3 regions of the Eisenbergiella massiliensis genome follow, and region 3 is predicted to be linked to each of the others. Evidence: a T-box and tRNA genes for the amino acid it is inferred to sense, from the RefSeq annotation. Region 3 holds a T-box; the other regions hold tRNA genes.
What was found. A T-box is a leader RNA that pairs with one kind of tRNA and senses whether it is charged. The one in region 3 lies ahead of DXC51_RS14460 (proline--tRNA ligase), so its partner is inferred to be a tRNA-Pro.
Positions count from the first base shown of each region.

Region 1: it encodes a tRNA-Pro, which carries the amino acid that the T-box ahead of DXC51_RS14460 (proline--tRNA ligase) is inferred to sense. The anticodon was not compared.
Region 2: it encodes a tRNA-Pro, which carries the amino acid that the T-box ahead of DXC51_RS14460 (proline--tRNA ligase) is inferred to sense. The anticodon was not compared.

Region 1 covers NZ_QVLV01000008.1:171,845-182,286, forward strand. Annotated here, with positions in the region: gene DXC51_RS13640 (helix-turn-helix domain-containing protein) at 307-699, shown strand; gene DXC51_RS13645 (methyl-accepting chemotaxis protein) at 777-2,471, shown strand; gene DXC51_RS13655 (hypothetical protein) at 3,285-3,521, shown strand; gene DXC51_RS13660 (LytR/AlgR family response regulator transcription factor) at 3,802-4,290, shown strand; gene DXC51_RS13665 (LytTR family DNA-binding domain-containing protein) at 4,309-4,524, shown strand; gene DXC51_RS13675 (sensor histidine kinase) at 4,724-5,788, shown strand; tRNA gene DXC51_RS13680 (tRNA-Pro) at 6,031-6,103, shown strand; gene DXC51_RS13685 (GNAT family N-acetyltransferase) at 6,186-6,509, opposite strand; gene DXC51_RS13690 (SGNH/GDSL hydrolase family protein) at 6,645-7,220, shown strand; gene DXC51_RS13695 (flavodoxin domain-containing protein) at 7,238-7,735, opposite strand; gene DXC51_RS13700 (hypothetical protein) at 7,880-8,299, opposite strand; gene DXC51_RS13705 (TetR/AcrR family transcriptional regulator) at 8,303-8,932, opposite strand; gene DXC51_RS13710 (GntR family transcriptional regulator) at 9,116-9,499, shown strand; gene DXC51_RS13715 (ABC transporter ATP-binding protein) at 9,492-10,367, shown strand; gene DXC51_RS13720 (ABC-2 transporter permease) at 10,364-10,442, shown strand, end outside.
Region 2 covers NZ_QVLV01000001.1:19,985-30,426, forward strand. Annotated here, with positions in the region: gene DXC51_RS00075 (beta-mannosidase) at 1-1,860, opposite strand, end outside; gene DXC51_RS00080 (YyaL domain-containing protein) at 1,905-3,218, opposite strand; tRNA gene DXC51_RS00085 (tRNA-Pro) at 3,387-3,460, shown strand; gene glgX (glycogen debranching protein GlgX) at 3,727-5,925, shown strand; gene DXC51_RS00095 (AAA family ATPase) at 5,998-7,257, opposite strand; gene DXC51_RS00100 (complex I subunit 5 family protein) at 7,320-9,596, opposite strand; gene DXC51_RS00105 (complex I subunit 5 family protein) at 9,615-10,442, opposite strand, start outside.
Region 3 covers NZ_QVLV01000009.1:95,832-106,273, reverse strand. Annotated here, with positions in the region: gene DXC51_RS14485 (ATP-binding protein) at 1-1,567, opposite strand, end outside; gene DXC51_RS14480 (extracellular solute-binding protein) at 1,564-3,108, opposite strand; gene DXC51_RS14475 (glycoside hydrolase family 2 protein) at 3,347-5,206, shown strand; gene DXC51_RS14470 (CDP-alcohol phosphatidyltransferase family protein) at 5,250-5,831, opposite strand; gene DXC51_RS14465 (hypothetical protein) at 5,828-6,136, opposite strand; T-box leader at 6,150-6,418, shown strand; gene DXC51_RS14460 (proline--tRNA ligase) at 6,528-8,345, shown strand; gene DXC51_RS14455 (DUF4318 domain-containing protein) at 8,439-9,026, opposite strand; gene DXC51_RS14450 (LytTR family DNA-binding domain-containing protein) at 9,073-9,525, opposite strand; gene DXC51_RS14445 (methionyl aminopeptidase) at 9,747-10,442, opposite strand, start outside.

The DNA.
Region 1 (10,442 bases), on a different contig from region 3:
GTTTGCTGCCTGAACTGTCAGCTTTGCTCATGCAGAAGAAAATGAACGCGGCAGGGTTTTATAAAGGAACAGAGTGTCCGGGCGGCTTTTACCTTAAGGTATTTGCTTTGTAATCAGGCAATATACCGGAAAAGATTGCGCAGTCAGCCGTTGCATGCTAGAATGCAATTAGTATGTGAATAAAGATGAAACCTGTTGTATGGGGGGGCAAAGGAGGAGATGCTTTTTTGGCTGTATACGGAAAAGCTTAAGTCTGAGGCATGAAATATAACGGAACAGCTGGGAAAATGGTGTGGGAGGTACACGATGAGAAAATTTGATGACCCAAGAACGCGGAATCTGGCAAATGAAATAGAACGGCAGTATGGAAATCTGAGGAAATTTTCACAGAGAATTGAAATACCCTACAGTTCACTGGTATCAATGCTGAATAACGGGGCATATACCATGAGCTATGGTACAATGTTAAAAATATGCATGCTGCTGGAGCTTGATCCCATTGATTTTACGCCGCTTACGGGTAGCAGGAGTATGGGTGAACATCTTTTGGAGAAACAGATTATGGACACCTTTTCCAGGTTCAACCAGGAGGGAAAAAGAAAGGTTATGGAGCTTCTGGAAATTTATGTACAGATAGAAAAGTATACAGTATCATTTTCCCGGGTTCCCGACGGCGGAAATCAGGAACAGGAAGTATAGGGGGCGGGGATACAGGGACAGGCCGGCTGTTGGGGATTGATTCCCATTTGACAAAACCATTGGAGGCAAAAATACAATTGAAAAATCTGAAAGTATCATGGAAACTGTTTATTTCATATGCAGTATTGCTTGTATTGCTTGTTGCGGGCTGTGCTGTCAGCATAGCTCACCTGGCGGGGCTGGGCAGACAGATAGAAACCTTTTATGAGGGGCCTTTTATCGTAAATGACAGCGCAAATATTGTGAATTCCAATTTTGAGAGGATGCAGAAGGCTGTTTATCGTGCAATTGCTAATTCTGATCCGGAAATAACGGCGGAAGCTATTGCCAACGCGAGGGATTCGGCTGCGATTATCCAGGAACAGCTGCCAGTGATAAAGGAACATTTCCTTGGGGATAAGGATATTATTGCCCGTTTGGAAGCGGCTCTCACAGAGCTTGAACCGATGCGGAAAAATGTTCTGGAGCTGGCAACCCTGAACAGGCGGGAAGAAGCAGCAGATTATATGGAGCATAACAATATACTGGTGATTAAGAAAGCCCAGGCAGAGCTGGAGCTTCTGATAGAAAGCGGAAAGACCAGGGGGAACAGCCTGGTGGATGGCTTAAGAAGCAGGCAGAGGAAGGCTGTTGTCACACTGTTTTTACTTGGAAGCATCAGCGTGGCTGTCAGCATCGTTTTTGGTATATACATAACACGCGGTATTACGCGGCCGGTAGCCCAGCTGGAAAAAGCCGCCCGTAATCTGGCGGAGGGGAAGTTATCCGATGTGAAGATTGATTATCAGTCAAAGGATGAATTGGGAGTACTGGCTGATGATATGCGGGGGATGGTATATCTGCTTTCAAATGTAATACGTGACGAATCCAGCTTGCTGAAGGAAATGGCGGCCGGTAATTTTAATGTGCACAGTAATTTTGAAAGCAGTTATGTAGGGGAACTGAAGCAGCTTCTGCTGTCCATGCATGAGATTAACGTCAGGATGAGCGGGACTTTGCTTCAAATCAGGCAGGCTTCCGCCGAAGTGGCGTCCGGTTCGGAGCAGGTGGCCTCCGGCGCCCAGAGCCTGGCCCGGGGCGCGTCGGAACAGGCTGTTTCCGTAGAAGAGCTTTCCAGTACGATTAGCGGGATATCGGTCCGGGTGGAAGAAAATGCCCGGAATGCAAAACAGGCTAATGTGGAGGCGCAGAAGGTAAAGGCCGGAACACAGGAAAGCAGCAGATATATGGAAGACATGCTGTGTGCAATGATGGAAATAAGCGACAGTTCAAAAGAAATTATAAAAATAATAAAAACGATTGAAGATATTTCCTTTCAGACGAATATCCTTGCCCTGAATGCAGCTGTGGAAGCAGCGCGGGCAGGCGCCCAGGGAAGAGGTTTTTCCGTGGTGGCCGGAGAAATACGGAAATTGGCAAATCAGGCGTCGGCAGCTTCCAAAAATACGGCCGCTTTCATAGAAAAAAATTTGCGGAACATAGAAAATGGGAAAAATACGGCGAACAAAACGGCAGGTGCATTAGCTGAAGCGGTAAGAGGGGTTGACCGGATAACCAATGCGCTTAATACGATTGCCGGGGCATCCGAAGGCCAGGCAGCGGCTGTCCGCCAGGTTATGGAAAGCATGAATGAAATATCCTGTGTTATCCAGTCGAACTCCTCCACGGCGGAGGAGAGCGCGGCTGCAAGCGAGGAGCTTTCTTCCCAGGCGCAGTTATTGAGTTATCTGGCGGAGCAGTTCAAACTGAAGGAATTGCAGGAGTGTATCTGATATGAATATGCAACAGGCGCAGATGATTATCTGCGCCTGTTGTGCCTTTTATATTAAAGAGGCGTATAATAGTAACATTTAGAATGTTTTTATTGCAGGATATTATCTATTGGTATATTGAATGTATATATCTAATGGCGTATAATTTTTCTCAATATAATTTACAGGTAACTACAAATGAGAAAAAATTTATACGTTTTGGAAATTTTACAATATTTTTGCCAGGATAAAGATTTAGTTGAATTTTTCAGTAAAGATGAGATGTTGATAGGATATTGTCCAATTATATACGTACCAAGAGAGTTTTGGTATGTTATTGTGGAATCGGTGGCAGTGGATTTGTTTAAACTGAAGCTGACATGTGATTTTAATAATGGAAGCTGTAATATAAAAACTGACATGGATGGAAGACTGTATCCTTATGCCGGTTTGTTTCACTGATGAACATAGCTTTTCAGGCCAATTACTGCATGTGGCAAATTCTTTTCCGGTTTCCGGGGGAGGCTGCCTGTCCTGAGCTGGAATCATTTCAGAAATATATCTAAAATAGTAAAAATTGAACAATAGAAGAGGAACAGCTAATCTGGGGGAAATTTCAGGTTAGCTGTTTTTTTCTCAAGGAGATTCCTTCAGGCATCTTTTTTTGTGCGGCGTGAACACTTTCGCCTGCCCGCAAAGGAATGGAGGGACTGAGAAAGGAACGTATGCCGATTTCAGCAGTAAAAGGCGCTGTTTTCATCATGCATGGAGGATGCGGGATATTTTTGCATATAATTTTAGTAAGACAGGTGAGTTCACCAGAGTAAAACCGGTATGAATCGGACGGAGCTGTCTGTAAAAGGGACTGTGGTTTGTGAAAATGGTTCTATGTCCCTGGTTTACATTGCGGAAGACGGGACAGAAATACTGGTTTATGACGGAGAAGGCGGAGAAATAGACATCGCAGTTGAAGTATCAAAAGGAAAAGGCAAACTGTACTTTGTCGGCGATAATGCAGTGTATACTTTTTCAATGGAAATAAGCAACCATTGGATTTTATGTTATATGTGACCGTATCCGGCTGGCGGAAATAACGGCAAATAATGATACCCGTATTCATGTATTAGGTACTATGGAAAGCGATATGCTAACAGGCAGCTATTTTGTGGGTTTTGATCTTGAGGGCAGCTATATAGTGACTATTAGTGCGAGACAGCATACCGGTAAATTCAGTATTTGCGCCATAGAAAAAGAGGGATAACGGTATCGGTGAAAATGCTCAAAACCGATATGGCGGCCACAAAATATGCTATAATGAAAGTCATGATACATTTTTTGAGGGAGAAATGGTATGCCAGTATATAATATCGGGATTTGTGACGATGATAAAAATATGTGCTGCGAACTGGAAAGTATGCTGATTGATATTTTTCGGGAATTTAATGTACATGTAGAAATTGAACCCTGGTATTCAGGAGAAACCCTGTGTAAGCATCTTGAAATGGGGAATGCGTTTGACCTTCTCTTTTTAGATATTGAGCTTCTGACGTTGAATGGTGTGGAGGTGGGAAAATTTATCCGTGAAAGCCTGAATGATATTAAAACAAAAATTATTTTCATTTCCTATCATAAAGGGTACGCCATGCAGTTGTTCAGTGTACAACCCCTGGATTTTATCGAGAAACCGTTAGAATATGATGCTGTTAAAAAAGCAGTGGGGATTTTTCTGAAAATAGAGGGCCTGGGGAAGATATTTTTAGAATACCGGAATGGAAATGTGTTTTGTCGTGAATGGTGTGAAAATATTATTTATATTACCAGCGATAACAGAAAAGTTTAGATTGTTGCCTTTCAGGGGATAAAAGAATTTTATGGTAAAATAAAAGCAGTTCTTACCCAACTGCCGCCAAATTTCCTGCAAATCCACCAATCATATGTCATTAACCAGGATTATGTGATTGAATATACATACGAACGGGTAAAAATGTTTAATGGGGATGAACTGAATATCAGCAGACGCTACCGGAACCAGGTCAGAAATCAGATAATTGATAACAGAAGGAGCCAGGGATGAGTATACATGATATTTTGATCGCCGCCGTAACAAATCTCTTCCGTATCTATATTGTCTGGAAGTTTGTCGGTCTTTTTCTTACTGAAAGAAAGGCAGGAAAAAGAACTGAAGTAATCGCTTATGTGATATTTTATGTGATAAGTTTTGGCATGTTTCTGATTTTTCATTATCCAATCGTGAATATTGCCACGAATCTGATATGTCTTTTTTGGTTACCCTTCTTTATGATGGCAGCATCCGCAAGAAAATAACTACAACCGTGCTTATTTACACGATAAATATGGTGAGCGATATTCTCGCAAGCTTCCTTTTCTTTGATTATAAAGTCGGACAGACAACGCCGCAGTTATTTTCTATTGTAACAGTCCTTTTAATCCAAATCTCAGAACTTATTGCTGCACGGCTCCTGGATAATAAAGCGAAACAGGAGTATACGCGGGGGATAAAATACCTTCTTATAATACCGGTATTAAGCATAATAATGCTTTTTATGCTGATTAGCTTTAACCTGAATAACAGATTTCTGCTTGTATGTGAGAGCATGGGAATACTGCTTATTAATATCGTTGTATTTTATTTGTATAATATGCTTATGGAAGTGCATCATCAGCTCCGTGAAAAAGAGATGATGGAGTTAAAGGTAAAAGTTTATTCCAGCCAGTTGGAAACAATCACGCAGACGCAGAAAAAAATCAGGCGGCTGCGGCATGATATGGTCCATCATATTATGCAGCTGTATAGTATGGCTTCGCTTAATAAGAACGCGGAAATGTTGGAATATCTTGATAAAATGGAGCAGGCAATGATAAATCCCAGGGAGCATGTCAGTTCGGGGAATAAGGATATCGATGGTATTCTCAATTTTATGCTGGAGAAAGCGGTATCTATTCTTAAAAAAGTTGATGTTCAGGTCAAAATACCGGAGGATTTGCATACCTGTTCATTTGAGCTGGCGGTTATTCTTGGAAATATTATTGATAATGCGATTGAAGCAGCACGGCAGACGGAGGTTAAATGGCTGTCCCTGCAAATTACCGCGGATAAAGGGATACTTTTTATTCGGGTATCCAATTCATATTGTGGCTGCATTAAGACCTCAGGCAATAAACTTCTAACGTCAAAAGAGGATAAGGAAAACCATGGCCTGGGACTGGATAGCGTAAAGGATATGATTAAAAAGTATAATGGTGATATGAAAATAACCTGCGATAAAAATATATTTACAGTGGATATATTACTTTATCTTACGGTGAAACGTGGCTGAATGATTTTATATTGCTGGTCAGAAAATACCTTTGTGGGAAGCGTTATTTTTTAGAACAGTTATGTTTATATATGAAAGCATTGACGCTTCTTAGGGGCATTTTCATAAGTGACAAAAAATAATAAAAAAATCACAAAACATATTTTTGCAAAAATTAAAAAAACATATTGACAGATTTGGGATTTTTTTGTATACTAACATTCGTCGGTTGGAGCGAAAGCCCGGACGACATAAGAAAGCTTCGGGGTGTGGCTCAGGTGGTAGAGCGCTACTTTAGGGAAGTAGAGGCCGCAAGTTCAAGTCTTGTCACTCCGATGGAAAAAGCCTGGTTTTTACCAGGCTTTTTTGTTGCCCATAAAATGAACGTTGTGCCTTTGCAGTTTATTCCATATACAGATTACGATATTTCAAACCAATAATAAGGGCGCTTCTTGAATAAATAGAAACTGCATTTTTCTGCTGCCATGCGGGAGGCGGAATTAGATTCCACGCAGTCCCACTGTACTGTCAGGTTTTCTTCAGAACAGCTGCTGAGCATATGCTCTGTGAGAAAGGCGGCGATGTCGCGCCTTCTGTACGTTTCTTCCACTTCAATATCCACAGCTATTATATTTTCATATCTTGCGGAGCCGAAAATGATACCAACGATTCTTCCTGCTTTTCGTTTTTTATTGTTTTGGAGTTTCCGGCCACAGCGGAATATTTTTCCGTCTGTACCCATAGCGGTTCTTTCTTTATTTTTATGATGAAAAATATCCTACGGTATATTATGATTAATACATCAGGATTAGTAGAAAAGCATTGGCTTTGTCGGATGAAAATCCGCAGAAAGCCAAAGAAGAGGAGAATACAGGGAATGAGAGTTTTATTTATTGGCAACAGCCACACCTATTTTAATGATATGCCGGAGATTTTTGCGGAGCTTGCAAGAAAGAAAGGGATTGCCTGTGAGGTGACAATGCTCACCCATGGCGGCTGGTTCCTCCATCAGCATCAGAAGGAGCCGGAGGTCAGGTTTAACATTCTTTATGGAAATTATGATTATGTGGTCCTTCAGGAACATGCCCATCCGTTCGGGCCGAAGGAGGACATGCTTGAAGCGGCAAAGTCGATTAATCAATGGATTCAGGAAGCCGGAAGCACACCGGTTGCCTATATGACCTGGGCTGAGAAAACGAATGAAGCCGGACAGCAGAAAATGACGGAGACATACCGGGAAATGGCGGAACAGCTGGGGGCCGTGCTTGCGCCGGTGGGCGAGGAATGGTGGCAGTATAAGCAGGCCCATCCGGAAACGGAAATGTATGCGCCTGACGGCGAGCATGCCTCAGAGACCGGTTCCAGGCTGGCTGCGGAAATCCTGCTGCGGGTAATTCTGGAGCATGACGCGGGGAAAGGCCTTACGGCGGATAGGCCCGCACAGACCGTGTGAATGCGTGGCGGCAGGTATCAGGCCTGCGTCCTGAGAATCCCGCGCAGAAAAGCTTGCGCACCTGCAATGTCACTGGTGTCAGGATGTCCCTTGGCAATCCCGCCGATAAGCTTCCAGGGGCCGAAGGTATCAAACCCTTTACATTGGTAATTCCCCAATACGGTACAGCCATAGCCTTCCAGAAGGGAGGAAAAGGCTGTGCCGTATTTTTTCTGGTTGGCGCCGCTGGTCAGAAGTGTAAAAACCCTGCGGCCCTTCAGCTCCTTTTGGTGAGCCTCCAGGAAAGACTGCATTGAGGCATGGGGCCTGCCCATATAAATGCCGGAGGCCAGGCCGATGAGCTCGTAATGGGAAAGTTCCGGGAGGCAGTTCTCTGACAGAGGCATAACAGCAATGTCAGACAGCTGTGCAGCAGCTTTTTTTACAAGGGTCTCCGTGTTCTGATGATGACTGGAGCAGTACAGGATCAGGCATCTTTTTTTTCGGACTTCAGGGGCCGCTTTTGATTTATTCATTTGGAATTCCTCCTTTGGGGGCGTTTCCATGCGCCGGTCCCATGGAGACAGACGTGCGGAAACAATCAGTGTTTTCATGGGGCATACAGGGGAGCGACACATACAGAGGAGCAGCACATACAAAGGAACAGCACATACGGAGGTTCAAGCCGCAGAAAACAGGCCGATCCAGGTATGAATGAGCGCACATCCAAGCATCATTGCAGATAAAATCCGGTGCTGCTGCAGTTTTCGCCTCTCGTCCCGGCAGGTGTGGCACAGGGTTATCAGGACAAGCATGCACAGAAACAGGCAGCCTCCCGACAGATAGCCTGGCAGCCGTGCCGTCTGGGGCAGCCGCGTCGCCTGGGACAGCCCTGCAGTCTGGGACAACCACATTGCCCGTGGCGTCCGCAGCACGAAAAAAATGTGAACCGGGCAGAGGAGGAAAAGCACGGCGGATAAAGGCTTATGCAGCTTCATAAAAAGCCGGTCTGCTTTTTTCAGGCCGAATTTCCTGGATGCGGCCTTGGCAAGCAGGAGGAGAAAGCATAAAAAGCACAGGATTCCCATAAAAATTCCCATTCGTCAGTCCTCCTTTTTCAGTGAGGTGAGCAGCAGGCGGAAGCCGTACTGCAGAAAGTCCGACCTTTTCATTCCCATCCTGTTTTCAATATAGGTTTCTTTTTCATAGGCCATGGGGATCAGGCTGCCCAACGAGGCCCACAGGGTAAAAACAGCGGGCAGGATGGAGAGATCCTGCCGCAGGTATTTTTCCCGGATTCCCTGCTCAAAACATGCAGCTAGGATATCGTTGATCTCCTCGCCCACGTCATAAATCCGGCGGAGGATTTCACTTTCCACTAAAGCCTGCTCGTCAACGCTTATATATCCCAGTATACTTGTAAAATACATAGGCTTGCCGGCATAAAGGGAACACAGTCTGTTACAGACCGCAAAGTACCTGCTTTCAAAATCCGGGTTTTCCCGGATGCAGTCACGCAGGGTATCCCTCAGACTGCACATGTAGCTGTGAATAATGTAGTTATATATTTCATCCTTGCTATGGAAATAAACATATATGGTTGATTTGCTGTATTCCGCAGCCCTGGAAATATCGTCCATGGTGGTCTGGCACATGCCCTTTTCGGAAAAAAGCTTCTCCGCGGCAGCCAGGATATTCTGCTGATGAAAGCGGACTAAGTGTTCTTTTTTCATATTTTTCATCCTTACTATACTGATATTATGATAATCGTACTATGAGTTCGATTTTCTGTCAAGGACGACTGCCAATATTTTACTCAGAAAATCAGATACAAGGCCATTGACAGATAATAATACAACTGTTATAGTGATGTGCATAACAGCATATCAGCCAGCTGATGAAGGAGGGACCGAGATGTGAAAATTGTGGTATCAAACAACTATGACGGCCCGATTTACGAGCAGATAAAAAGCCAGATACTTCAGGCAATACTGTCCCGGGAGCTTATGCCGGGAGATATCCTGCCCTCACTGCGTTCCCTGGCCAGAGATCTCAAGGTGGGGGTGCTCACGATTAACCGCGCTTATACCGAGCTGGAAAGTGAGGGCTACATAGAGAATATCCAGGGAAAGGGCTGCTTTGTCGCCCAGAGCAGTGAGGAACTGATTAGAAACCACCTGATAGGGGAGGCCAGGGCGATGTTCGCCGACGCCATCCGGGAGGCGAGGAAAGCCGGAGCCGGCGATGCACAGATAACCGACCTGTTCAGACAATGTATGGAGGAAAAAATAAATGGATAGCATGCTGCATGTGGAGGCATTGGAAAAATCATACGCGGATTTCAGGCTGGATAATATCAGCTTTGATCTGCCCGAAGGCTATATCATGGGCCTGATCGGCCCTAACGGCTCCGGTAAAACGACGACAATTAAAGCGATACTGAATATGACGGAACGCGAAGGCGGGAAAATAACCGTGTTCGGAAAAGACAATATTGCCTCCGAGCAGGAGATAAAGAAGGATATCGGCGCTGTTTTTGATTCCAGCAGCTTTGTGGATGAGTGGACGATGGCTGATGTGGAAAAAGCCTACACGCTTTTTTATCCCGCCTGGGATTCTGAGAAATATTGGTCCCTGCTTTCCAGGTTCAGGATTGGCAAGACAAAGAAGGTGAAAGAACTGTCAAAGGGAATGCAGATGAAGCTCATGCTTGCCTGCGCCTTTTCTTACGACGCCAGGCTTCTGATTCTTGACGAACCCACAAGCGGCCTGGATCCGGTATCCCGTGACGAGCTGCTGGATATCCTGTGTGAGTATATTGAGGACGGCCGCCGAAGCGTGCTTTTTTCCACCCACATTACACCTGATCTGGAAAAAATCGCAGACTACATCACCTATATCCACCTGGGACAGCTGATTTTTACAGGAACAAAGGAGGATTTTGCGGACAGCTTCCGCGTTGTGAGGGGAGACAGGAAGGAGCTTACCCCCAGACTGGAGGCCCGGCTCATCGGACTGCGCACTTTCCCCACAGGCTTTGAGGCGCTGATCAGGAAAGAGGATTTGGCCGCTGCCGGCCGCCTGGAATGTGTTCCTGCATCCATTGATGATATTGTGGTCTTTATGAGCAGACAGACCGACAGAAACAGTCAGGAGGAAAACATATGAACCCTGCTATGAAATGTATGAAACTTGATTTTATGCTGCTGAAGCCCTATGCAAAATCCGTGCTGCTGGTGCTTC
Region 2 (10,442 bases), on a different contig from region 3:
CCAGCTCGCCGTAGGCCAGCAGTCATTCAGCTGCCATATCAGCGTTCCCATACAGCGGCCTCTGTGTCTTCGGAAATGCTCCACTCCATAACGCATGGCCTCCGCCTGCAAAAGCTGGGAGGCATACAGAAGTGTGCCAAAATCCGCCGGATACAGATAGGTCTGTCCCAGATAGTTCATAATTTTTCCGTTTGCCGACTGGTTGCGCTGATGCTTCTCCATTACATAAGAGAATATATTCCTGTCCTCAGGCAGTGTAAAGGTTTCCACTGTTTTCAGGGCAGGGAAAGACTGAAAACCAAACTCCGAAAGATATCGGAAATAAAACTTTCTGAACTCCGTAATAGGTTTGTCACCGTGCCAAACATCCCAGTAATGCACATCGCCCCTGTTTTCATCATTGGGCGCATCAAAACCGCCGCCCGAGGAAGGGCTGGCAGGCCAGTAAAATGTCTGTGGATCGTATTTTTCCAGCACCTTTGGAATGATGTATTCGTACATTTTAAAATAATCACTCAGCTGCCCCGGCTTTTTACACCAGCCGGATACATTTTCGGCAAGAAACATCTCCATTTCATTGTTTCCGCACCACAGTCCCAGACAGGCATGATGACGGATTCTTTTGATATTGTCAATAAACTCCGCCGTAATGCTTTCTTCAAATGCTTTTGTCAAATCATAGGTACAGCAGGCGAACATAAAATCCTGCCACACCAGCAGACCCAGTTCATCACAGATATCATAAAAAGCATCGTCCGGATAATACCCGCCTCCCCAGACACGGATACAGTTAAAATGAGCGTCCCTCACCTGTGTCAGAAGACGTCTGGTCCGTTCCGGAGTCACTCTTGGCAAGACATTGTCCTCAGGAATATAATCCGCTCCCATGGCAAAAATACATACGCCGTTTACCTCATGGGCAAAGCTTTCTCCCCATTCATCCTTTTTCCGTGCTACCGTCGCCGTACGCAGCCCGATACGGCGATCCCACACATCAAGAAGCTGCTGCCCCCGGAATAATTCCAGGCGGATTCTGTACAAAGGCTGCTCTCCGTACCCGTTCGGCCACCATAGTTTGGGATTTTCCACAAGAATCTGAGCAGGGCTGTTATCGTATGTCTGTGCCGTACCCTCAGGATCCGTAATGGTTACCCGGTAACAATACTGCTCGGAATCACCATCAGAGGAACCGGGTGAAAAAGGGATCTGCCCAAAGGCGCGTACCGCCTCCGCCTGTATAGACAATGTAACGCAATTCTTTTCGTGCTTCTGCGTAATATATACATTATCAATTCTTGCATCCTGGATTCCCAGAAGCTTTACATTCCTGAAAATTCCTGCATCAGGCAGTCTGGGGCCCCAGTCCCACCCGAACATGCAGTGTGCTTTTCTCAGCCGGGAGCAGCCGCGCATGGCATCCGAACAGTCTGAGGAAGCGGGATCCTGTTCATAGGAATCATAAATGTAGTTCACGGGGGAAAAGAGTATAATACGCAGCAGATTGCCTTGTTTTTTCACCGTATCAGTAACATCAAATTCCCAAATACGGTGCATATTATCCGTTTTTCCCAGATGCTTTCCATTCAGGGAAATATCCCCCAGGGTATCAATCCCGTCAAAATGAAGCAGTATTTCATCTGATGCCAGCAGTTCGTCACTCACCTCAAATTCAGTAATGAATTCAAAGTCCTCCTTCATCAGTTCCAGCGCCTTTTCTTCATTATCCCGGTAAAAAGGATCTTCCATTTTTCCATGGGCAAGATACGTCTGATACACGCTGCCGGGAACTGTCGTCTCCAGAAACTCCCGATCAGTAAGGCTTTTCATCTTCCAGTTTTTATCCAGTATTTCCTCTGTCATAAGCTTTCTCCGTTTCTTTCCCGTACTGGCCAATGCCTTTACAGCTACTCTTTTTCTTCCTCCGCAAGCAGATCCATAATAGCCTCCAGTACATTCGCCGTGGCCCAGAGGTTAAAGGAAAACCAGGAGCTGTAGGGGCGGCCGTCGCTGTAGCGTTCTGTCACCAGCCCATCGCTGGGGCAGAATCTTTCCGAAGTTATTCCGTATTGCCCATATCCGCTCTTTTCCGGATACAATTCAAGATTCTGCATCATCCAGGCCGTACTGTCATCGGCACGCATTCTGTGATATTCATCTCCTGTTGCCGCCGCCAGATACCGCAAGTCACCGTCGATTATAACTCCCATGGGATGAATGTGAGGATTGGAAATACTTGTTATGGAACCGCCGCATGAATTCCAGCCATCCTTCAGCGGATCATTTTCCGGCCTTGAAGCATACCCGTACCGCCATAAATATTCATAGCAGGCTCCGGCTTCCAGATGCTCCAGATATTTTTTCTCACCTGTTGTTTCATATAACAGACGGGTTCCCCTGACGAATGCAAGATTCCCCTCTTCATCCACAGCCTTCCAGGTATCCATTGGTGTTCCGTAGCAATTCAAATCCAACACATATTTTGAGTAAAATGTTTCCGCTTTTCTGGCAGAATCCAGATACTTTTCTTCACCGGTCAGGCGATATGCATAAACCATACAGGGGAGGAACCAGCAGCCTGCAAATCCATCCCAATCCAGCACCTTTTTCTCATTATGGCTATAGGTGTAGCCATAATTTCCGTCTTCTCTCTGAAGCGCAATTATAGTATCCAGTACCTTTAAGCATACCGACAGCCAGTGCTCAGGGTATGCTTCTCCCCTGTTATGTAAAAACTCTGCCGTTTTAAGCATTTCATGAACCGCTTTGCCGTTATTATACGCGCAGTGGCAGTCTTCTGCAATATGATACCAAATCCACCAGCCATTAACCAGGGAACCGCTCTCATCCACAGGAGCCACGAGATCATTCAGCAATCCGGATTCTTCATGGAAAGCATCTGCGATCTGGTCAAATAACTCCCAGCCGTTCCTGGCCTTTTCAAAATAATTTTTCGGAAGTCCAAGCAGCTTTTCTCCCATAATAAACGGGCATGCCAGCTCCGCGATTCCCGTCCATCCTATTTCATAAACCGGACGCCATGCCTTTAAATCAGGCTTTTGTGGAGGACAGCAGGACATGTCTGTATAGGCCTGCCATTCGTTATTCCAGTTCAGATCAATGCAGGAGCGTATGATGGCGGCGCCTGCCTCCTGAAGGCTTTTTTTATACTCAGCCCTGCTGTGCAGCTTTGTATACTCCATGCGGACTATGTCATGCATGGCCATCCTTCCCTTTCCTTCCAGTAAATAAATACGTCCTTCCGCTTTGGCAACAGCAACCCATGGCTTGTCTATTATCCATATCAGCCAATTAAAAGATATTTCAAAAAACCCATTGACATTTTCCTCTATATTTTGTATTATTGAAGGGCTTGATAAAGTCTAGTTCGAAGCGTGGCTCAGTTTGGTAGAGCGCTGCGTTCGGGACGCAGAGGTCGCGTGTTCGAATCACGTCGCTTCGACTACAGAAAACCCTTGAAAACTTATTGTTTTCAAGGGTTTTTGTTATTCATTACCTTTTTAATCATTTTATAAAAATTTCGTTTTATATTTATCGGTTGTAGAACATCCCTGTAAAGGATATAATACTAATATCCCAATAGTTACCGCATTTCGGCCGGCGCGTCATCCTTATTGCCACCGGTAGCTTTTTTAACCCTGAAACAGCGGCATATATTTACACCCGATAATAAATTCCCCAACACCCCACCACCGGGAGGTACCGTCTATGAAAAACATATCCCAATCCACAGATCCGCAGTTCCCGCCGCATGAAAATACACCACTTATCACTACCGCCCAGCCCGGTTCCGCTTATCTGCTGGAAAGCATCACTGGCGAAGAAATATCGTCCAATCTGAAGCCTTTGGATAAAATCAACGGCTATGATGTGCGGCCCGGCTTTTATGAGGTGAATGGAGCTTCAGCGCTGCCCGGAGGGGTAAACTTTACGCTGGCCTCCCACGGCGCCACCTCCTGTGAGCTTCTTTTATTCCACCGGAAATCCTCAGAGCCATTCGCAAGTATTCCTTTTCCGGAACACTACCGGATCGGCAATGTTTTTTCCATGATCGTCTTTGGTCTGAAAATTGATGAGTTTGAGTATGCTTACCGTCTGGACGGCCCCTATCAGCCGGAGAAAGGCCTTATTTACGATAAGACAAAATATATTCTTGACCCTTATGCAAAGGCCGTTACCGGGCAGAGCGAATGGGGCATCCACCTTCCCTGTACGCAGAACTGCCAGTATAAATCCCGTGTCGTGAGAAATAACTTTGACTGGGGAAACAGCAAACAGCCTCTGATTCCCATGAAGGATAATATTATTTACGAGCTGCATGTGAGGGGCTTTACCAGGCATTCCTCCTCCGGAGTGCACAATCCCGGAACCTTTGCAGGTCTTATGGAAAAAATCCCCTATCTGAAAGAACTGGGAATCAATGCGGTGGAGCTGATGCCGATTTTTGAATTTGATGAAATGAACGGCTGCAGAGAGGTAAACGGCCGGAAGCTGCTGGATTACTGGGGCTATAACCCGGTATGCTTTTTTGCGCCGAATACCAGCTATACTGCCCAGATCGAATATAATCAGGAAGGGCTGGAACTGAAAAAGCTCATAAAGGCCCTGAATGAAAATGGAATCGAAGTCATTCTTGATGTAGTATTCAACCATACGGCGGAAGGAAATGAATTGGGACCCTACTTTTCATTTAAAGGCCTGGATAATAATATTTATTACATGCTCACACCGGATGGCCATTATTATAACTTCAGCGGCTGCGGCAATACGCTTAACTGCAATCATCCCATTGTCCGGCAGATGATTCTGGACTGTCTGCGGTACTGGGTCATTAATTACCGGGTGGATGGTTTCCGTTTTGATCTGGCGTCTATTCTGGGAAGGAGCGAGGACGCGGCGCCAATGAGCAGGCCGCCGCTTCTGGAAAGCCTGGCCTATGATCCCATCCTGGGAAATGTGGATCTGATTGCGGAGGCCTGGGATGCGGGAGGGCTTTATCAGGTTGGCTCCTTCCCATCCTGGAACCGCTGGGCGGAATGGAATGGAAAATACAGGGATGATATCAGAAGCTTTCTGAAGGGGGACGAGGGTTACGCTGCTGCCGCCGCACAGCGCATTATGGGTTCCCCGGACCTATATCCCCCGGATAAGCGGGGTTATAATGCTTCCGTCAACTTTCTGACCTGCCACGATGGATTTACATTGTATGATCTCTATTCCTATAGTACCAAACATAATGAGGCAAATGGCTGGAACAATACGGACGGCGCCGATGATAACCGGAGCTGGAACTGCGGTTATGAAGGCCCGACAAACAATGAAGAAATCATGGATCTGCGTTTCCGCATGATAAAAAATGCCTGCGCCGTTCTTATGTGCAGCCGGGGGACCCCCATGTTCCTTGCCGGTGATGAATTCGGAAACACGCAGTTTGGAAACAACAATTCCTACTGCCAGGATAATGAAATATCCTGGCTGGACTGGTCTTTGCTGGAAAAAAACAAAGAAATTTTTGAATTTTTCCGGTATATGATAGCCTTCCGCCAGCAGCACTCCGTCATCCGGGGAAATACCGCGCCCTGCAGCTGCGGTTTTCCTCCCATGAGCCTGCACTGCATAAAGGCCTGGGACAGCAGCTATGTATGGGATACCAGGTTTTTGGGTGTCATGTTTTCAGGAATCGATTCCACGGGACGGGATGATATCGTTTACCTGGGGATCAATACCTTCTGGAAGCCTCTGCAAATAGAACTGCCTGCGCTGCCTTCTTCAAAATACTGGATTCCCGCTGTCGATACCGGACGTGGGGATATGTCGGTGATTACCGAGGAAGAGATTCTGGATAAAAGTGTGTATGTTATGAATCCCAGATCGGTACTTGTGTGTGTGGTGAGGGACAGGAATTGAGTTAGTTTTTTCAATAAAAATAAAAAGTCAAATGGATAAAATCACGCATCCATTTGACTTTTTATAAATCTATCATAAACGGCCTCTCTCATTCTCCAGTTCCTGCAGAGGTCTGGCTAACTTGCTATAGATTAACTCAATATTATTTGTCACATCCCCGATAGTTGAGATATCATCCTGAGAACTTGCCAGATAATACTTACATCTGTCATTTATTCCATACTTAACCGCATAAACTTCTATAGCATTTAAAAAATATGGGCTATGTGTATTCAAGAGAATGTGTACGCCAAACTCCTTCTGAATTAATACAATAAGTTCAGCAAACAAAAGCTGCCATTCCGGATGCAGGTGAATTTCCGGTTCATCCAGAATAATCGTACCATTATATTCTATAGTGCCGTTCATCAACAGTGTTTTAAGAATAGCAAAGGTTTTAAATCCGGTGGAAAGATTCTTTACATCAAGGACCTTATCGGTGTTCTTTCGCTGATAACCCAGGCCGGAACGCTTATTTTTAACAATATCCCCGCTGATAACCGTTGATATTTTTCGATATATATTATCCAATTTATTGCTGGCGATAATTTCATCAATAAGATTTGCATTATTTTCCTTATTGAGCTTTTCTCGTAAATATCCACGATGATCCAAAGAACTGTTGTCAATTCCATAGGTGTACCGAACCTCATCTATTACAAACGGATCATCAATATAAACTGTTTGTGTATGAAGGTCAATTTTTCCGACGACACTTTTAACGGCATTATCTTCAATTGTGACAATAATATTTGTATCTTTGATGGAAAGAACGATCTCACCTGTTTTATCCGTAAAAATATTGTTGACCTCTCCGGCAAATTCAGCATCCAGCTTTTTTTCAAGCACAGATTTAAAAATATCAAGGTCCGCGACATTTAACCCATCTTTAATTCTTACGATATATTCATCAATACTGTTATCACCAATGTGCTTTTCAAAATTCTCATCATATTGAAGAATGGTTTTTACAATTATATCTTTAACAGCCTCGGTATCGTCCTTATATAAATAAATTTGCGCAACAATTTTTTGTGCGATCTCCCCGCTGTCAAATCTGCGGGTATATCGGTTGGTCACATTTCGATACATCATATCGATTAGATTCTCGATATTTTGCACTCGTTCAGACTCAATCTGTTTTTGAATATTATAAAAACTATTGAATACTGCAAAAAGCGCCCGGCCAACAGTACTCTTCCCGGTATTATTTTCACCAGCTATCACTGTAATCCCGTTGATTTCAACTGAAGCTGTTTCTATTTTACCTATATTTTTTAAAGATAGCTTCATTATTTTCCTCCTGCAGCACTGATAAAATGATATCAGTATAAATATAATTCTCCAACATATCTTCAGTCAATCAACATATACAACAACGTCAGCAGCAACCCAAAGCACGCCAGAAACAGCCCAAAGGAAAGACTCCTCCTGATAATCGTCCCGTTCTCCTGCAGATCATCATGTACCATAGCCAGCTTATGCTCATACTTACCATCCATATGCTGCCGGATATACTCCTCCTCCGCCAGCTCCTCTTCCGTGGCATCCGGGTGGTTGAAGTAATCCGTCACACCGTCAAGCACGCTTCCCACGATATGGGTAAGCGCTGTTCCCTCCTTTAATTCATGGGGTATTTTACTGTCTCTGTATATAGTCTTTCTCAGCAGTACCACTAAAGAGTCCACCAGCCTGTCTGCGATGCGGCAGATACTTCCGAACAACAGGGGAAGGAGCTTTTGCAGCACCGGACGGTAAATCCTGTCCTCCAGATCCAGCCAGGAAGGCCAGCGATCAACGTAAACCGACTGTCCTTCTCTCACACACAGCATCCACTTACGCACCACTGTCAGGTACAGCAGGATCCCGATGATAAGGGAGATGCCCGCGCCCTTCAGGTTTACGAGAGAGAAATAGGCCACCACAGCCTCCGGCTGCTGCGCATTCAGAAATGCGGAGGACATATCCGCCAGTCGGTCGGTAATCAGATGGGGCAGAAGTCCCAGCAGGGGAAGCAGCACGGCGCTGCCTGCCAGGGCGAAGCTGCTGATTCCATTCATATAGCGCTCCATACCCTCGAATTCCTTCTGCCTGTCTTTATCAGCATTCTTCTCCAGAAACAGGCAAATATACAGCTTCAGCATATAAGCCACAGTCAGCCCGCCGCTGATTAAAAAGACCCATTCCACAATCCCCATCCATAAAGGGCCTGTAAAGAAGGAAAGCACACTGCCCGCCGCCGGACTGCCTGCAATTCCTGCACGGGAAAGCTCTGCCACAGCCTGGGACGCATGGGCGCCGCCCGCCGGCACGCCCGCATTTGCCGATGCCAGCAGGAGCCGGTATTCCACGATGGATTCATGAAGCAGCGTTTTGCTGGTGTAGCCGTTCCACAGCGGCACGCCGCCGATTCCCAGCGCCCCCATGAGAAAGCAGGCATTTAAAAGAGGTTTTTTCCTGCCAAACCCTCTGATTTCATTCAGATTCAGTTTATGAAGGTTCATGAACACTACGCCGGCCGCCATAAACAGAACCAGCTTAATCAGCGAGTGGTTTACCATATGGAGCAGGCTGCCCCGGATTGCCAGGCTTCCTTCTTCCCCCAGCAGTCCCTGCATGCCGATGCCAATCAGGATAAAACCGATTTGGGATACGGAGGAGCAGGCCAGCGTCCGTTTCAGGTTCACAGAAAACAAAGCCAGCAGCGCCCCTGTAAACATGGTCAGGACGCCCAGGAACAGAATGAGCGCACCCCATCTCACATCAAACTGCAGAAGGCTGCAGCTGACCACCAGGACACCGAAAATCCCCGCCTTGGTAAGAATCCCCGAAAGCAGCGCGGAAGCCGGCGCAGGAGCTACCGGATGGGCCTTGGGAAGCCAGATGTGAAGCGGGAATACACCGGCCTTGGCGCCGAAGCCAAACAGCAGACAGGATGCCCCGATAAAAAGGTTCCGATAGCGGACCGCCCCGCTCTCCCCTGCCAGCGTATGGCTGCGCACCGCCTCCGCCAGCGCGGTGATTTCCAGTGTTCCCAGCTCACGGTAAAGGATAAACAGCCCCATCAGCATTACCAGCCCGCCGATTACCGCCACAGCCAGATAGGTTTCCGCCGCCCGCAGCGCTTCCTTCGTCTCCTCATGCGCTACCCAGGTATAAGAGGTGAAGGACATAATTTCAAAGAATATAAAAGCCGTATATAAATCCGCGGAAAGGAACACGCCCACCGTCGCCCCCAGGGTCAGCAGGGTAAAAAAACGATACCGGTTCCTGGACGTATAGCTTCCCATATACTCCATGGAAAAAAAGGAGGTCATCATCCACATCAGAGAGGCCACCAGGCAGTACAGCGCCCGGAAGCCGTCCATGCACAGATGCAGCCCCAGGCCGCAGAAGCCTTCCCATTGGAAGTCGAAGGCGATACCCGTCCTGCCGCCTGCAAGAAATATTACGAACAGGGAGGCAAAAATCAGCATTTCCGCAGCGGTTATCAGACCGGTCCATATATCCCTTTTCTTTTTTCCATCGCTGCTCTCTCCCGCACCCTTTTCCCCGCCGCGAAGCAGCAAAGTCACCAGCGCCCCCGCGAAGGGAATGCACAGGATCAGCAGAAGCATATAATCACCAGTCATTGACAGTTCCTCCAATTCTTATATATTGCCGCCTGCAATCTGTGTAAAAAAGTCTACAATCGGCGCGGAATGCAGCCCGAAGTAGATAATGGCTCCTGCGAATATACACAAAGGCACCAGCATCATCCATCCCGGATCCGCCGTTTCCTCCGGTATACTGCACTCTTTTTCCTTATAGGGGAAGAAAGCCCGGATCACAATGGAAAGCATATAGATAGCCGTCAGAAGCGCGGAAACCAAAAGCGCGCCTATTCCCACATATGCCAATACGTTATCGCTCATCACCGCAGCGGAAGCCAGGTTCCACTTGCTTATAAAGCCGGCCAGCCCGGGCACGCCCATAAGACCCAGGGAAGCTATTGTAAAAATTCCGAATACCACCGGCATCCTCCTGCCGAAGCCGTCAATTTCATGCACATACTGTTTTCCCGTTTTATACATTACCGCCCCCACGCAGAAGAAGGAGCAGATTTTCATTACCGCATGGAATACCATATGGCTTAAAGCCCCCACCAGTCCCATGGGCGTCATAATACAGACCCCGAAAAGGATATAAGAAAGGTTGCTGATGGTGGAATAGGCCAGCCTCCGCTTCAGGTGCGTTTCCTTCAGCGCCCGGCTGCAGCCGTATACAATTGTAAATATAACGATTCCCATCACCACGTTCTGCGCCCAGCTACCTCTGATAAAGTCAGGGCCGAAGCTGTAAAAGGTCAGTCTGATAATGGCAAACGCCCCCGCCTTCACCACCGCCACCGCATGCAGCAGCGCTGTTACCGGCGTGGGAGCCACGCCTGCCTGGGGGAGCCAGGAATTAAATGGGCTTACCGCCGCCTTCACCCCGAA
Region 3 (10,442 bases):
TCTCATTTTCGCTTTCCCGCAGCGCCTCCCTTACCATTTCCCGGTCGTCCTCATGAAGGCAGCATGCTTTCAGCTGTTCCAAAGCATCCGAATCATAATGGCATTCCGTTACACCCTCCATTCCTTCTTTGTCGCCTACATTGTATACATTCATACAATCGCCGCGCACATCATAGGAATACAGGATATCCGTACTGCTCTGCAGCGCGATCCGGTAACGTTCCTTTTCCTCCATCAGGCTGTATTCCGCTTCCTGCTGCCTTACCATCAGCTCCTGAACCACATCAAACAGCTCATCAACCTCTGCAATATCGCTCATCTGGTAGCCGGTAAGCCGTTTCCCGCCGCTGTTTCTGATACACTTCACCAGTCCTCTGATAGGCTTTGTAAAATGGGAAACCATTATATAGATACTGACCATGCCGAACACAAGACCCACCAGTATCGCAATCAAAAGATTCCATACAATCTTGTTCCCAATTCCGAACAGCTCCCGCTCTCCCTCTACGCCTGCCACCACCCAGACCTCGTCTGAAAACGGCGTATTGGTGTTGTAAAGATGAAGCCTGCTGACACCCGCATAGGCCTCCCTTCCACGTACGGAAAGACGGTACAGGGAATTATATCTGGTTGTTTCCGTCTCAAGCCTTTCCATTGTCAAAACCGCCGCCCCGGTCACCACCATAGGATCCAGGCTTCCGTCCTCCGCCAGCCCGGCCAGCATATAGCTGCCCTGGTTCTGGCTGTTCAGCTCTCTTACGGGAAGCATTTCCGCCAGATAATTCTCAGAAATTTCCACCCCCATCACACCGTAAACCGTTCCCTGGTACACCAAAGGAATCGAATAGGCAATCATATGATAGCTGTCGCTTTTCGTATTTCCCTCCAGGGTAAAGGGCCTGCTCCAATAGGCCAGATTCCTGTAATCCGTATCAGGGTACAGCTTTGCCGCTTCATAAGGCTTGAAGAAAAAATCGTCACAGCTCAATTCCCCGCTTTTACCCAGATGGAAGCTGGTGGTCCAAAGCGTATCCAGGGGAATACCCTTTGCATGGGAAAAGCTGCTTGCCCCTCTTTCCAGCAGGACATCCGCATAATCAGCCGGATTTCCCGTAGGATCGGAATCCCTGAAATAAATGCCGTCGCAGGTACTCTCCTGCGTACCCACGCTGTCGTTTGCCAGAATGAGAAAGGATCCGGTAACCGTATTTTTTCTCATCATATAAAGCATGGTGTCCAGCATATTTTCCAGGAAATCCTTCTGGGCCTCTTCATTATTCAGAAAATCATGCACCGTTATTCTTCTTGTCGTAAGCTGCTGCTCCAGCGCATTCTTCGCCTTAGCTTCCTCCTCCTTCATCTCCGACCAACGCTGTACCATATCGTTTTCCAGAAGGATTTTCCGGTTTTCCACTGTCTGGTTCAGAATACCCACAGAATATTCTTTTAAAAGAAAGGGTGTGCCGCTGAAAAAGAAAGTTCCATAGGATATCATGGCCTGAACCATCATAACCAGTATCAGCGGTACCACAAACAAGCTGAAAATCGTTCTTTTTTTCATTCTCATTTACTTTCTACTGCTTCCTGCAGCTTACTCTGCAAACCTGCAAACCATTCTTCAAAAGCCTCATCAGAGATAAACTCCGATACTGCCTCGTCAGGATCAGCCCCCGCTGCCAGCTTCTCCTCCACAACAGCCCGGTCAGCAACGGCTTTGTCGGAAAGGTTATATTCCAGAACCTTTCTCGCCGCTGTGCCGCCCTGGAAGGCCTTGTTGGTATACATGGTGCTGCTCTTAACTGTATCAAAAGCAGCCACAAGCGTATCATATGTCTTCTCCGGTACCTCAAGTCCGCGTTCTTCAATAATTTTATCCAGCTCAGCCTTATCATTGGCCGCTTTTTTTACCGGAAGATAGCCGGAGGAACAGCCGAATTCAATGTTGTTCTCCGCCTGGGTAAACCACTTCAGGAATTCAGTACAGGCATATTCCTTCTTCTCATCCGTTTTGGTCACTACCATGCCCGCGCCCTGCTGCACCGCATAATTCTCACCGCCTTCGAATACGGGCGCCGGAAGGATTATGTATTCTATGGGGTAGGTTTCATCCTCCAGCTCCACCGCATCCGGGAAATACATGGCGGAGGTAGTGGAACCCGTATAGGAAATCAGCTCGCCTATTTTCACATCATCGGAACGGAACCTGCCGTAAGCGCTGAAGTATCCCTTCACATAGGGTATGTACCAGGTGTCCCAGATACGCTTCATCACAGCTTTATCCACCTGAAGCGTTACCTGCTGGTTTTCCACCTTGAAAATCTCAGTGCCCAGCTGCATGGAACCGATAATAAACAGATTCGCCATCGCGTCCCTGCCGTAAAAAGCCTTGCCGTCATTGGGTATGTCCGGTGTCAGGCTGTCCGTCCAGTCATAATATTTCCCTGCCGTTTCCGCCAGCCCTTCCATGGTCGAAAGGGAGGACAGCTCCACACCGGCGGCCTGTGAGAATTTATCCCAGTCCGTTTTATCCAGCATGAAGATTTCGCTGGATTTGGCCGTAGGAAAAATAAACAGCTGGCCGGCTTCCCCAATCCTACCCTCTTCCACATAGGAGTCCACGTATTCACTCAGCTCCTCCTTACTAATATAGGGAGAAATATCGGCCAGATAGCCCATCTGCTGGATTTCATAGGCTGTATCCGCGTAACAGGAGAACATATCCGGCGCTTCCTCACTGCCCACTTCCTTCTTCAGCGCGGACATCACCACCTCTTCCAGCTGGTTCACGTCGCCCTTGCTGGCGCTTTTTACAAAAATGCCCTTTTCCAGTCCTACCGTATCGTTGAATTCCTTCACCAGCGCATCAAAAGCGGTCTGCTGCGCGCCGTTATAATAATGCCATGCCGTAACCGTAACCGGGTTATCCGGATCCAGCTTTCCATTCGCCTTCCCGCATCCGGCCAGCAGGGCCATCCCTGCCGCCGCCAGACAAAGCATTGCCGACAGCATCCTCTTTTTTCCACCGGCATGCCGCAGGCCTGCCTTTGAAACAATATTAGCCGGTAATTTGAATGGAGCTTTCAGACTTTCCCTTCCGAATATATTCATAGCGCCTTTTCCTCCCCATAAAATGTAATAAATACCTGTATCGTTTTATTATACATGATTCCTGTATACTTTGCACCCTTTCCCCGCTATTTTTCCGGATGAAAAAATGCTATACTATAACCGTCCGGACAACTGAATGGTTACGCTATACCATAGCCGTCCCGGCAGCAGTCTTGCGCACTGCCCGGATGCTTAAGGTTATTGATTACACGCCTGTCAGGCAGAAAGGTCGAAAACGATGAGCAAAAAGAAGGATAACGGCGTTCCGGGTCTGTGCAGAACCCGGTGGAGCCGCAGCATAAATCCTGCCGATACATGGAAGGAATATCCCCGTCCCGCTATGGTACGGGCATCTTATATTAATCTGAACGGGATGTGGGATTACTGTTTTACCCCTTCCCCCAACATTCCCGCCCGGTTTGAGGGACAGCTTCCTGTTCCCTTTTCCCCGGAAGCTCCGCTGTCCGGTGTGGGGCGGAGGCTTTCACCGGATGAATTCCTGTGGTACCGCCGCAGCTTTACCCTCCGCAAACAACAGAAGGATCAAAGGGTACTGCTCCATTTCGGCGCTGTGGATCAGGAATGCGACGTATTTGTTAATGGGAAACCGGCGGGGGAGCACACGGGCGGATACCTTCCCTTCACACTGGATATAACGGATATTACCGAAGAAGCCTCCAACGAGCTTCTGGTGCGCGTGCGGGATTACAGTGATACCTCCTGTTACAGCAGAGGAAAGCAGAAGCTTGATAAGGGAGGTATGTTTTATACTGCCCAGAGCGGCATCTGGCAGACCGTATGGCTTGAGCTTGTCCCCGATCCCTATATTTCGGCGGTCCATTTTACGCCGGATTATGACGGTTCCTGCTGTCGCGTAAGGATTACTGCCGGCGGCCGCAGAAAGGGAGGGCCAATCCGCTGTACGGTCCGGCCGGAAACGGAGGAGGACAGACAATACCGGGACGATCCGGCGCGTCCCGCAGCCGGCAAACAGTCCTCCGGCACAGTGTGCGTCCGTACCTTTTCCCCGGACCGGGAGGCAGTCCTGCCCCTGCCTGGTTTCCATGCCTGGACCCCGGAGGATCCCTTCCTTTACCATGCAACCCTGGAAATGGAGGACGACAGGGTGGAATGTTATTTTGCCATGCGCAAATGCGATATCCAGACCGGCAGCGACGGCCTGCGCCGTATTTTCCTGAATAACAGCCCCTATATGCAGACCGGCGTCCTGGATCAGGGCTACTGGCCTGACGGCCTGTACACCGCCCCCTGCGACGAAGCATTTATTTATGACATCAGGGCCATGAAGGATCTTGGCTTCAATATGCTCCGAAAGCATATCAAAATAGAGCCTCAGCGCTGGTACTATCACTGCGACAGGCTGGGAATGCTGGTATGGCAGGATATGGTATGCGGCGGCAGCTCCTACCGCCACTGGTTCGTCACATACCTGGCCACCCTTTTCAATGCCATGCACATTACCATAAAGGACGGAAGGCACAGCCGCTTCCTTCTTTCGCGCAGGGATGCGGAGGGGAGAAAGCAATTCCTACGTGAAACAAAGGAAACGATAGAAGCCCTCCGGGTCCATCCCTCCATCGTATGCTGGGTTCCCTTCAATGAGGGGTGGGGGCAGTTCGACGCCCTGAAGATCGCGGATTTTGTCCGCAGCCTGGATTCCACAAGGCTGATAGACCATGCCAGCGGCTGGTTTGACCAGAAGGGCGGCGACCTGTGCAGCCTGCACTATTATTTCTTTACCCTGAAATTCCGCCCGGAGCCTGTCCGCGCCCTGGCTCTTACCGAGTTCGGCGGCTATTCCTGGCAGGTCCCGGGACACAGCTACAGCGAAAAGCTCTACGGCTACGGTAAATATGATAGCCGCCAGACCCTTACGGAAGGCTATCGCCGCCTTCTGTCCTCCACCATCCTCCCCGCGGTAAAGCAAGGTATTTCCGCTACCATCTATACCCAGCTGTCCGACGTGGAGGAAGAGGTAAACGGCCTGTATACCTATGACCGTGAAATCCTAAAGCCGGACGGCGAAACGGTCCGCAAACTGAATCAGGAGCTGAAGGATGCCGTAAACCGGCACTGATCAGCTCCTGCGGATATCTTTATTCCTGCACCCGGCAGGCTGTTTATTTTCCGGAAGGCTCGCTCTCCTTCCACATTTTCCGAAAAACAGGGATGTACATGATAAGGCTGAACAGCATGAAGGCGCCGCATGCAGATATCAGAAGATTTGCGGCCGTCAGGCTGATTCCAGGGAACAGCAGAAGAATAAACAGCAGAACGTAAAGGACCGCGGTGCACACCTTGCCGAACCACATGGCGCCATCCAGCTTCTTCCCTCTGGGGAGAAGCAGCAGCCCCATGATTCCCATAAAGCCCTCTTTGAGGATAAAAAGCGCCAGAACCGCCCGCATCAGCGGGTAACGGACGGCAAAGCAGAGCACCAGCGCTCCCTGCGTCAGCTTGTCCGCCAGTGGGTCTATAAACTTCCCAAGCTCCGTAATCATATTGAATTTCCTGGCAACCTTGCCGTCAAACATATCGGTCAGCCCGGAAATTCCCACCAACACCGCCGCCATATAATAATCCGACACACCATCCGCATGGATATATATCCAGGAAAATACCGGAATCAGAAGTATCCTGAAATATCCCATCAGATTGGGTATGGAAAAAATTTCTTTTGCTGTCATCTTTTGTTTATTCATTGTTGTATGATGTCCTTTCCCGGCGCGCCGCCGCAGCGCCGGAATGCTTCCCCTTCCGAAAGGGACCGTCCCTGTGAAGCTTCTTTTGCCGTAACTGCACCAATACGGCTTCTTCCACCGTAACCGCCCGTTTCCCTCATGGATACTGCCAGGTTCCCTTCCATTATAACTTCCGTCCCCTGTCTGCGCAATCCTCCGGCAAAATAAATCCATAACAGGTAAAATAAAGCCGCACAGTAAAATAAATCCGTACTGTCAATAAATCCGTACTTGACAGATATTCCGGCCCGTGCTATTCTTAACAAAATTTTACATTCCTCAAAGGCTGAGAAAAGAAACAGTACGCATTTCGGATGGTCCAGAGAGAAGACGGCTGGTGTGAGTCTTTCCTGAAAAAATGCCGAACCCCTCTTTGAGCCGCAGGCCGAACCGTTTTCCTGCCGTATTTATCCGGCAGCTGAAGACGTGAGTAAGCCCCGCCGGGTTCTCCCGTAACAGAGAAAGGTATTGGGCTATGCCCTGTACCGTGAGCGCGGATTTTTTCCGAATTTAGGTGGTACCACGGACCCTGAAGGTTCGCCCTAAGCCATTCCCTTATCATGCGGCGGGACGGCTCGGGGCTTTTTTTATTCCCTGTCCCCTCCTGCCGCCACCAGGGCATTATATAAACACGCCCTAAGGACAGGAGGTTATTTTATGAAGCTTGCAAATCTAATCGGCGACCGGTTCCGGGAAACGCCCTCCGACTGTGTTGTGGAAAGCCACGCCCTCATGCTGCGCGGCGGCTATATGAAATACGTGGCGAACGGCATCTATTCATCCCTGCCGCCCCTGTGCCGCATCACCCGGAAAATCGAACAGATCATCAGGGAGGAAATGGATGCCGCAGGCGGCCAGGAGGTCCAGTTTCCCGTAGTGCTACCCGCCTCCTACTGGCAGGAATCGGGGCGTTACGACTCCGTAGGCAGCGAGCTGCTGCGTTTTACGGACAGGAACGGTTCCCCCATGGTGCTTGGCATGACCCATGAGGAGGCCGCCGTTGCGCTGGTAAGGGAATATGGGGCCACCTATAGCCGATATCCTTTCCTTTTTTACCAGATCCAGACCAAATTCCGGGATGAAGCGCGGCCCAGGGCCGGACTGATCCGCGTCCGGGAATTCACCATGAAGGATGCCTACTCCTTCCACACCTCCCAGGAGGACCTGGAAGCCTGCTACCGGCGCTGCCACAGCGCCTATGAACGCATTTTTGCCAGAGCGGGCTTACCGGAGGTGATCTCCGTGGCATCGGACTCCGGCATGATGGGCGGAAATCTGTCCCATGAATTTATGCTCCTTACTCCCGCCGGAGAGGATTCCATCGTCCTGTGCCCTTCCTGCGGCTACCGCGCCAATATGGAAGCGGCGGAATGCATCACAGAAGCGCCGTCGGAGGGAATCTGTGCATCTGAAGGCCGGACGGACGGGCATACGGAATGTGCCGCCTCCTCCCTGCCGCTCCCGGCATTGACTGAGGTTTCCACCCCCGGTGTCCATACCATTGATGAGCTCTGCGCTTTTCTGGGAATCACAGCCGCCCAATGCTGCAAGGCTGTTGTCTACCAGCGGAACCGGGATGATTCCTACGTCGTCCTTTTTATCCGCGGTGATTTGGACGTAAATGAAACCAAACTCACCAACCGGCTGGGAGAAGAGGTCCATCCCGGGGAAATCACGGAAGGCTCCGGCCTGCAGGCAGGCTTTATCGGTCCTGCCGCCCTGTATGCCGGATTGCGGAAAAACAGCGGTGAAAATACGGGGCTCACCATTCTGTTTGACCGTTCCCTGAAAGGCGCAACCGGCCTGGTCTGCGGCGCCAACCGCGCTGACTTTCATTATACCGGCCTGTGCATGGAACGTGACTGCCCGGATGCGTCGTATGAAGATTTTGCAAAGGCGCAGGAGGGCGGCATCTGTCCGGTATGCGGCAGGCACTCCCTGACCATATCCCGCGGCATTGAGGTGGGGAATATCTTCCAGCTGGGAACCAAATACAGCAAGGCCATGCACATGCAGTACGTGGATGCCGACGGCGCCGCCCACTATCCCCTGATGGGCTGCTACGGCATCGGCATCGGACGCCTGGCGGCTTCCGTCTGCGAAGCGCATCACGATGAATACGGCCCCATATGGCCCATCACCATCTCTCCCTGGCAGGTTCATCTGTGCTGTATGCGCAGTGACAATGCCGAAGTACATGCCATGGCTGACGCCCTGTATGATGAGCTGCAGCGTGCAGGCGTGGAGGTTCTCTATGACGACAGGAACGTAAGCGCCGGCGTCATGTTCTCCGATGCGGATCTGCTTGGCATCCCCATCCGTCTGATTGCCAGCCCAAGAAACAGGAAGGAAGGCTGCGTGGAAATGACTCTTCGCGGAAACAAAGCCGACACCTGCAAAATCCCCGCTGATGAAATCGTCCTGCGGGTCAGGGAAAAAATATCCGCCCTCACTGCCGCGCTGCAGCCTGAGTAACTGTCTGCACAACAATCTTATTAAAACCTAAAAAAAGACCCGCCATGCAGCCTCCTGTAGCTGCATGGCGGGCCGGGGAAACAGAAGGGGGCATTACCTTTCTGTAACCTTCATCACATAATCCGCACCGCCAAAGCCGGGCGTACTGTCCAGGCTTACCTCACACCGGACACCGTTCATAAGAACCACCGCCGGCACATCCTTGACCTCATATACAAGATCAATATTTTCTTTGACACAGTAAGCCTCAAACTGTCTCAGGAAATCCTCCTTTGAGGATGGTTTTTCCTTCAAATCTATCCGGAGCGTATAACCGCTTCTTCCCTGATTCATCTTTTTTGCCATCCTCGAAAGATAATAATAATTTCCTCCGCAAAGCACAAGCAGGATTCCAAAATCCAGCCCGATTATCTGCCTGACCCATTCCGGCAGAATCCGTCCGACTATTACCATCAGAAAAAGTGCGATAAAAGCCGTCCATAATGCCGACATACCGCCTATCACCTGTTTCCGCAGGCCTAACCACAAAAGAAACACACCGGCCAGAATATCCACTGCCAGCATGGGAACCATCCACGGCAGCACCGCCGGCCCCAGCGTCCGGTACCGCAGGCTCACATAAAGCACTGCGCCGGCCCAGAGGAGCCCCCCAATGAGGCCCCCTCTTTTTAATATTTCCAACCGTACTTCCCCATTTATCTTATTATTCCCGGTCATTTTCCACACCTCATTTCGCTTCCTCCAGAATCCTGTCCCGTACCTCTTTCAGATACTTTCTGGATATATATACAGACTCTCCGTTTTCCAGCCCGGCCTCCATCAGCCCATTGAGGATGGGCCTGTACAGCCTCACCTTATCCAGATTCAGTATGACGGATCTGGATATCCGTATAAAGGAAGCCGGAAGCAGTTTTTCCAGCACATAAAGCCTTTCTCTTGTTTCATACACCTCATCCGCCGTATGGATGGACTGTATTTCACGGACGGATTCCACATAAAAAACAGTATCGCTGTCAATCCGGTGAAGCTCCTCCTCCTTTTTGCAGAGAATGGATACCTTCTTCCAGCTGTCCGTCTCAATGTACGTCCGCAGCTTTTCCGTGGAACCGTCCTCCTTTGCCAGCCGCAGAAGCGCTTCTTCCTTCTGCCCTGCCCCGATGCGTTCAATCCTGACTTTCACGGCCGCTCACTCCCTTCTTACATCTGCTTTTCTTTTCTGATATAAGAATACCTCAAATCCCCTCTCAAAATCCATACCTTTACGGTAAGTGGCATTTCCGGACCGGTATCCGGCAGCAAGGCGTCCTGTTTCCCGCACGGTATTCCGTTTCCTTCCAAAAAAAGCTCCGGGATATTCCAAACCGAATACCCCGGAGCCCGGCAGCCTGCCGCCGCAGACAGTTAATATGCCAATATTTCACAGCCATCCTCCGTAACGGCCACAGTAACCTCCCACTGCGCCGACGGCTTTCCATCCTCCGTATAAATAGTCCAGCCATTTTCATCATCCAGGTAAATGTCCGGCTTCCCCAGATTTACCATGGGTTCAATGGTGAAAACCATCCCCGGCACCATAAGCATCTCCGTCCCCTTCGGAGCCACATAGCTGACAAAAGGATCCTCATGGAACTCAAGTCCTACACCGTGGCCGCCCATGTCGATCACAATGCTGCAGCCGTTTTCCCTGGCATGGGCGTTGACCGCATCCGACATATCACCCAGGAATGTCCACGGCTTCACAGCCGCGATCCCCTTCTCCATACATTCCTTCGCCACACGGACCAGGCGGCTCTTTTCCTCATCCACCCTGCCGATCCGGAACATACGTGAGGAATCACTGTAATATCCCTTGTAAATGGTGGAGACATCCACATTCACAATATCCCCGCTTTTTAAAACCACAGCCTCGCTGGGAATACCGTGGCAGACCTCATGATTCACAGAGGTACATACGCTTTTAGGATACCCTTCATAGCCCAAAGGCGCTGGAATGCCGCCCAGCTGCCTTGTTTTGCTCTCCACCAGACGGTCAATTTCCTCCGTGGTCATGCCTTCCCTGATATTCTCCGCCACATAATCAAGCACTGCGATGTTCAC